One region of the Lysinibacillus sp. NPDC098008 genome, then DNA from elsewhere that is predicted to be linked to it. Evidence: a T-box and tRNA genes for the amino acid it is inferred to sense, from the RefSeq annotation. Region 1 holds a T-box; the other regions hold tRNA genes.
What was found. A T-box is a leader RNA that pairs with one kind of tRNA and senses whether it is charged. The one in region 1 lies ahead of ileS (isoleucine--tRNA ligase), so its partner is inferred to be a tRNA-Ile.
Positions count from the first base shown of each region.

Region 2: it has a tRNA-Ile gene. The T-box ahead of ileS (isoleucine--tRNA ligase) is inferred to sense a tRNA for this amino acid. The anticodon was not compared.
Region 3: it has a tRNA-Ile gene. The T-box ahead of ileS (isoleucine--tRNA ligase) is inferred to sense a tRNA for this amino acid. The anticodon was not compared.

Region 1 covers NZ_JBIWBA010000002.1:217,928-220,097, forward strand. Annotated here, with positions in the region: gene ileS (isoleucine--tRNA ligase) at 1-953, opposite strand, end outside; T-box leader at 1,059-1,283, opposite strand; gene ACIQVU_RS03445 (DivIVA domain-containing protein) at 1,370-1,894, opposite strand; gene ACIQVU_RS03450 (YlmH family RNA-binding protein) at 1,990-2,170, opposite strand, start outside.
Region 2 covers NZ_JBIWBA010000004.1:220,271-222,440, reverse strand. Annotated here, with positions in the region: tRNA gene ACIQVU_RS06960 (tRNA-Arg) at 1-64, shown strand, start outside; tRNA gene ACIQVU_RS06955 (tRNA-Pro) at 75-151, shown strand; tRNA gene ACIQVU_RS06950 (tRNA-Ala) at 168-243, shown strand; tRNA gene ACIQVU_RS06945 (tRNA-Met) at 271-344, shown strand; tRNA gene ACIQVU_RS06940 (tRNA-Ile) at 352-428, shown strand; tRNA gene ACIQVU_RS06935 (tRNA-Ser) at 444-536, shown strand; tRNA gene ACIQVU_RS06930 (tRNA-Met) at 590-664, shown strand; tRNA gene ACIQVU_RS06925 (tRNA-Asp) at 691-766, shown strand; tRNA gene ACIQVU_RS06920 (tRNA-Phe) at 782-857, shown strand; tRNA gene ACIQVU_RS06915 (tRNA-Gly) at 863-936, shown strand; tRNA gene ACIQVU_RS06910 (tRNA-Ile) at 941-1,017, shown strand; tRNA gene ACIQVU_RS06905 (tRNA-Asn) at 1,022-1,098, shown strand; tRNA gene ACIQVU_RS06900 (tRNA-Ser) at 1,102-1,192, shown strand; tRNA gene ACIQVU_RS06895 (tRNA-Glu) at 1,195-1,266, shown strand; gene ACIQVU_RS06890 (TcaA NTF2-like domain-containing protein) at 1,418-1,777, opposite strand; gene ACIQVU_RS06885 (hypothetical protein) at 1,891-2,019, shown strand.
Region 3 covers NZ_JBIWBA010000022.1:430-2,599, reverse strand. Annotated here, with positions in the region: gene ACIQVU_RS16215 (nitric oxide synthase oxygenase) at 1-254, opposite strand, end outside; tRNA gene ACIQVU_RS16210 (tRNA-Glu) at 868-939, opposite strand; tRNA gene ACIQVU_RS16205 (tRNA-Asn) at 941-1,017, opposite strand; tRNA gene ACIQVU_RS16200 (tRNA-Ile) at 1,032-1,105, opposite strand; tRNA gene ACIQVU_RS16195 (tRNA-Gly) at 1,107-1,180, opposite strand; tRNA gene ACIQVU_RS16190 (tRNA-Phe) at 1,187-1,262, opposite strand; tRNA gene ACIQVU_RS16185 (tRNA-Ser) at 1,269-1,361, opposite strand; tRNA gene ACIQVU_RS16180 (tRNA-Ala) at 1,379-1,454, opposite strand; tRNA gene ACIQVU_RS16175 (tRNA-Pro) at 1,469-1,545, opposite strand; tRNA gene ACIQVU_RS16170 (tRNA-Arg) at 1,560-1,636, opposite strand; tRNA gene ACIQVU_RS16165 (tRNA-Lys) at 1,654-1,726, opposite strand; tRNA gene ACIQVU_RS16160 (tRNA-Gln) at 1,740-1,814, opposite strand; tRNA gene ACIQVU_RS16155 (tRNA-His) at 1,824-1,899, opposite strand; tRNA gene ACIQVU_RS16150 (tRNA-Trp) at 1,945-2,018, opposite strand; tRNA gene ACIQVU_RS16145 (tRNA-Tyr) at 2,024-2,107, opposite strand; tRNA gene ACIQVU_RS16140 (tRNA-Thr) at 2,118-2,170, opposite strand, start outside.

The sequences.
Region 1 (2,170 bases):
GCATCAGCCGTTACATGCTCACCTACCATAATAAGTGATTCACGATCATAGAATGGATGCTGTGCTACAATACGGTCAAGTGCCTCACCTTTCACTTCCTGTACAATTTCATACGATTCCCAGTTAAGCGCAGTTGCCACTGACTCTACTAATTCTTTAGCAATAATGAATTTCTTCTCTGCCACTGCCACTACTACATAGATAAATTCAGGATTTAAAGAAATCCCTAAGTTTGCTGGTAATGTCCAAGGTGTTGTTGTCCAAATAATAAATTTCGCATCTGCTGGCACAACGCCTTTTGCATCTTTAATCGCAAAGCTGACATAAATAGATGGTGATTTAATATCTTTATACTCGATTTCAGCCTCTGCAAGAGCCGATTCAGAAGATGGTGACCAATAAACAGGCTTTAAGCCCTTATAGATATAGCCCTTTTCTGCCATTTTCCCGAATACTTCAATTTGACGCGCTTCAAATTCAGGCTTTAATGTAATATATGGATTTTCCCAATCACCACGTACACCTAAACGTTTAAATTGCTGGCGTTGATTGTCGATTTGCTCATAAGCATATTTTTCACAAAGCTGACGGAATTCCGCCACAGACATTTCCTTACGTTTAACACCTTTATTTGCTAATGCCTGCTCAATTGGTAAACCATGTGTATCCCAACCTGGTACATAGTTCACATGATAACCAGACATTGAACGATGACGTGTAATCATATCCTTTAATACTTTGTTTAATGCGTGACCAATATGAATATCACCATTTGCATATGGAGGACCATCATGTAACACAAACTCAGGGCGACCTTCTGTACGCTCCATCTGTAATTTGTTAATATCCATGTCATTCCATTTTTCTTGCATTTTTGGCTCATTTGCTGGTAAATTTCCGCGCATTGGGAAATCTGTTTTTGGCATTAATAAAGTATCCTTGTATTCAACCATTAAAATTCCTCCTTTACGATTACAAACAAAACATCTACAACAATTATTGGCAAACATAGCAAACCTAATGCTTCTGCCTGCAAATAAAAAAAGCCCTCAATCCCACAAAGGGACGAGAAGCTTCTACTCGCGGTACCACCCTAGTTGCAGCACAATTCAAATTGCACTACCTCTTTCAAGCACGTTAACGTTGTGCGGCACGAAATAACTTACTGCTTTCAGTTATTTAGCTCGGAAGTGATCTTCATTGTTAGTTGTTTGTTTGGGCTTCCACTATCCCCAAATCGCTTCACTACGCCTAACAATTACTATCTTCGTCTTTGCCTGTATGCATATCTGTTCAAATAATTGCTAGTATAAAGTATATGAAATTCAATCATTCACGTCAAGTTTCAATTATAGGGCAAGAGAAAAAATTATAAATCTTCGGATTCCTGTGCTTCCTCTACAGACGCTTGAATTTCAGTTAGATCAATATCATATTGCAGCAAATGATCCCAATCATCTGCATTTAATAGGTCAAGCTGTGCCTCCACAAGCATTTTAAAGCGATTACGGAATACTTTGGATTGTTTCTTGAGCTCATCGATTTCAATCGTTACCTTACGTGCCTTTGTTAATGCTTCATTGACAATTCGATCAGCATTTTTTTCAGCTTCTTTGACAATAAGCTTTGCCTCTTTTTGTGAATTTCTGCGTACTTCATCCGCTGCCTCTTGTGCCACAACTATAGATTTTTGTAAAGTTTCTTCTAAGGTGTTAAAATGCCTCGCTTGCTCTAAAGCGATTTCTAACTGTCGATCAACTTCTTTTTTCTCACGCAATAAAATTTCATAATCTTTAATAATCTGATCTAAAAATTCATTGACCTCGTCCTCAGCATAGCCCCTGAAGGTCTTTGTAAACTCCTTATTATGTATATCAATAGGTGATAATGGCATACAATCCTTCTCTCCTTTACGTGTACATTCATAATTTCTATTATACAATTGTTGCGACAACTTAGCAGTAAAAATTAATGAAAATTACTTCACTTTCAAGCTTTTTGGGCCAATCGACCGATTTGTAGACGAATTTTATCTTTTTTTGTACGGCCTTCTGTCATAATAATTTTAACACGTCCACTTCCTCGTATCGATAAAATATCGCCCTCTTGTAATTCAAAAGCAACAGCATCTCGCTCTGTCCAATTTACACGTACTTTATTTCCTGTAATA
Region 2 (2,170 bases), on a different contig from region 1:
AATTGGATAGAGCGTCTGACTACGGATCAGAAGGTTATGGGTTCGACTCCTGTCGGGCGCGCCAATAAAATGTACGGGAAGTAGCTCAGCTTGGTAGAGCACTTGGTTTGGGACCAAGGGGTCGCAGGTTCGAATCCTGTCTTCCCGACCATTTCCAAAAAAATTATGGGGCCTTAGCTCAGCTGGGAGAGCGCCTGCCTTGCACGCAGGAGGTCAGCGGTTCGATCCCGCTAGGCTCCACCATGATTTAATAACCAGTATAAAGATCCTGGCGGCGTAGCTCAGCTGGCTAGAGCGTACGGTTCATACCCGTAAGGTCGGGGGTTCGATCCCCTCTGCCGCCATCTTAAAGGACCTTTAGCTCAGTTGGTTAGAGCAGACGGCTCATAACCGTCCGGTCGCAGGTTCGAGTCCTGCAAGGTCCACCATTTATATATTGTTACGGAGGTATACCCAAGTCTGGCTGAAGGGATCGGTCTTGAAAACCGACAGGCGGGTAACACCGCGCGGGGGTTCGAATCCCTCTACCTCCTCCAGTTTTAAATTTTGATAAATGGTGCTTGAAAAACTCGAAACAGTATATAATTATCGCGGGGTGGAGCAGTGGTAGCTCGTCGGGCTCATAACCCGAAGGTCGTTGGTTCAAATCCGGCCCCCGCAACCAATTTTTATGGATGAAAGCAATCAAATGGTCCCGTGGTGTAGCGGTTAACATGCCTGCCTGTCACGCAGGAGATCGCCGGTTCGATCCCGGTCGGGACCGCCATTTATTTTAACATGTGGGTCAGTAGCTCAGTTGGTAGAGCATTAGATTGAAGCTCTAAGTGTCGGCGGTTCGATTCCGTCCTGACCCACCATGTATGCGGGTGTAGTTTAATGGTAAAACCTCAGCCTTCCAAGCTGATGTCGTGGGTTCGATTCCCATCACCCGCTCCAGAGAGGGCCTATAGCTCAGCTGGTTAGAGCGCACGCCTGATAAGCGTGAGGTCGATGGTTCGAGTCCATTTAGGCCCACCAATATTCCGAAGTAGCTCAGTTGGTAGTAGCACCTGACTGTTAATCAGGTTGTCGCAGGTTCGAGTCCTGCCTTCGGAGCCAAAAGGGGAAGTACTCAAGAGGCTGAAGAGGCGCCCCTGCTAAGGGTGTAGGTCGGGTAACCGGCGCGAGGGTTCAAATCCCTCCTTCTCCGCCATGGGCCCGTTGGTCAAGTGGTTAAGACACCGCCCTTTCACGGCGGTAACACGGGTTCGAATCCCGTACGGGTCATACAAAATGCAGTAGATGAACGTTCATCTACTGCATTTTTTTGTTCAAAATAGTCGAGAGCTGGATAGCCGCCTCTACTAGACGGATAGAAGCGTGAAAGTGACGCTAAATCGACGGATAGCATCTAACAGTGCAGTGGATGAGTTTAGAGTCATTCGCTGCACTTTTTGATTACATTGAAAGTAGTGAATTTTAATATTTGCAATTTTATATGCACCGTAATCACCGTATAGATCTTATAGCGATCATAGAATTGATAGTTATCTTGTGCATCGTAGAAATCAAATATCCTATTTATTTCTATATAGTATTGACCATTTGAATATTGAACATCTAGTATCTCATTGCCTGCAAAAAAGAAATAATGATCTTGGTATGCAATGTCATTCACATATTCCTCTGTAAGGCTATCGGCAATCCAGTAAAAATCACCTTCATTGAGTGCCATTTCATAATAAAGCCGGAATGCTTGCACGAATTGCCCTGCTAATAGGGCATCCGTTTCGTTCATTGTGTCCTCTTCAATTGGAGCTTCTCGATCATTTACATAGACATTCGCAACAGCATGAACCTCATTAGCAGTAAGAGGCTTAGCAGCCCATCCCTCAAATGCTATAAAGAGGAATGGAGAAGGCGAAATTAGTGCTTGTTCCAGTTGTGTATAACAGAGAGTTAATGCCTATTACATTGCCTGTATTGACATCAACCAATGGGCTGCTGCTACTACCTTTATCAATGTGTACATCTACCTGATAGATATGCTTATATATAAAATTTTCAAGTTCCATATCACGTTTATTGCCTAGTATGTAGCCAATAGAAGCCGAATTTTCAAAGCCTTGTGGCTACCAAATGCAATGACCTTTAAGTCTATTGGGGATTCAGACGTTTCAATACCTAATGG
Region 3 (2,170 bases), on a different contig from region 1:
AATTTTTGAAAAACTTCCTGCTCGTCTAGAACATTGCGTGCATCTACTACATGTAGCGACTGCCAAAATAGACGTCCAATACATTTATTACTGTTACGCCATGCCACTCGTGCACCAAAAACTATTTCCTCTGTTGTAGGATTATATTCACCTGCTGCTGCAATTTGCTGCAATCTATTTTCTAACCAAGTATTTGAGTGATTTTGCTCTGCTTGATAAAGCTTTAAAAATTGCTGTATCTCCTGTCTATTCATAGTCCAATTCCTCCATCTACCCTCATATTAGAGGAAGGAAAGTGCTAGCACCATGAAAATATCTTTTAAAAAAACATACATATTTTATATATGAAATAGTTTGTTCAAAATTAAAGCTAGTTGTTATGTTATTTTATATAAAATTAAACAATGGAAAAGCCTAGGCACAAATTGAATGCCTAGGCTTTGAATTACGATGACATGTATAGATTAGCATATTGTACTAAACAATTTCTGAACAAAATAGTTACTACCTGCCCAACGAATATCATAAATATCCATATAGAAATGTACCTCGGCTATTTGGCATTTGCCGAAGTCATTGTAATTTGACTATTGTCGATGATGGGACTCATTTATGACAGTTAAATTTTTTAAATACAGACATATTTTATCCAGCATCATCTTTTTCTATAGCCGACCTGTAATTATTAACATATTTATCGTAGAATCAATTTTTCTAAGAGAGGGCAGTCAATATATTATTAAGTAAATATATATGAACAGCTCTTTCCATTAGTTATCCTAATACTTATTAAATTTCCTCATTACTATTCACAAGTATAAAGACAAATAAAAAAGCATGTAACATATACTTATGCTACATGCTTGATGACCCGTACGGGATTCGAACCCGTGTTACCGCCGTGAAAGGGCGGTGTCTTAACCACTTGACCAACGGGCCGTGGCTCCGAAGGCAGGACTCGAACCTGCGACAACCTGATTAACAGTCAGGTGCTACTACCAACTGAGCTACTTCGGAATAATGATGATTGATGGGCCTAAATGGACTCGAACCATCGACCTCACGCTTATCAGGCGTGCGCTCTAACCAGCTGAGCTATAGGCCCTTGGAGCGGGTGATGAGAATCGAACTCACGACATCAGCTTGGAAGGCTGAGGTTTTACCATTAAACTACACCCGCAAATAATGGTGGGTCAGGACGGAATCGAACCGCCGACACTTAGAGCTTCAATCTAATGCTCTACCAACTGAGCTACTGACCCGAGAAATGGAGGAGGTAGAGGGATTCGAACCCCCGCGCGGTGTTACCCGCCTGTCGGTTTTCAAGACCGATCCCTTCAGCCAGACTTGGGTATACCTCCAAAAATATTAAAATATATGGTGGAGCCTAGCGGGATCGAACCGCTGACCTCCTGCGTGCAAGGCAGGCGCTCTCCCAGCTGAGCTAAGGCCCCATCATTTTAGAAAATGGTCGGAATGACAGGATTCGAACCTACGACCCCTTGGTCCCAAACCAAGTGCTCTACCAAGCTGAGCTACATTCCGAAAACACATTTTATTGGCGCGCCCGACAGGAGTCGAACCCATAACCTTCTGATCCGTAGTCAGACGCTCTATCCAATTGAGCTACGGGCGCTTATTATGTAATAACAATGAGCCATGAAGGACTCGAACCTTCGACCCTCTGATTAAAAGTCAGATGCTCTACCAACTGAGCTAATGGCTCATAAAAGAAAAAATGGCTGGGGTACTAGGATTCGAACCTAGGCATGACGGAATCAAAATCCGTTGCCTTACCGCTTGGCTATACCCCAACATTAAAATGGGGCGACTGATGGGAATCGAACCCACGAATGTCGGAACCACAATCCGATGCGTTAACCACTTCGCCACAATCGCCACTATATATGATAACAGCTACATATGAACGAGTACCTCAAGACCTGGCAGGGGCAGTAGGAATCGAACCCACACCAAAGGTTTTGGAGACCTCTATTCTACCGTTGAACTATGCCCCTAAAAATGGTGGAGGGGGACGGATTCGAACCGCCGAACCCTAAGGAGCGGATTTACAGTCCGCCGCGTTTAGCCACTTCGCTACCCCTCCAAGGGAATGATGCCGGCGATAGGAGTCGAACCCACGACCTACTGATTACAAGTCAGTTGCTCT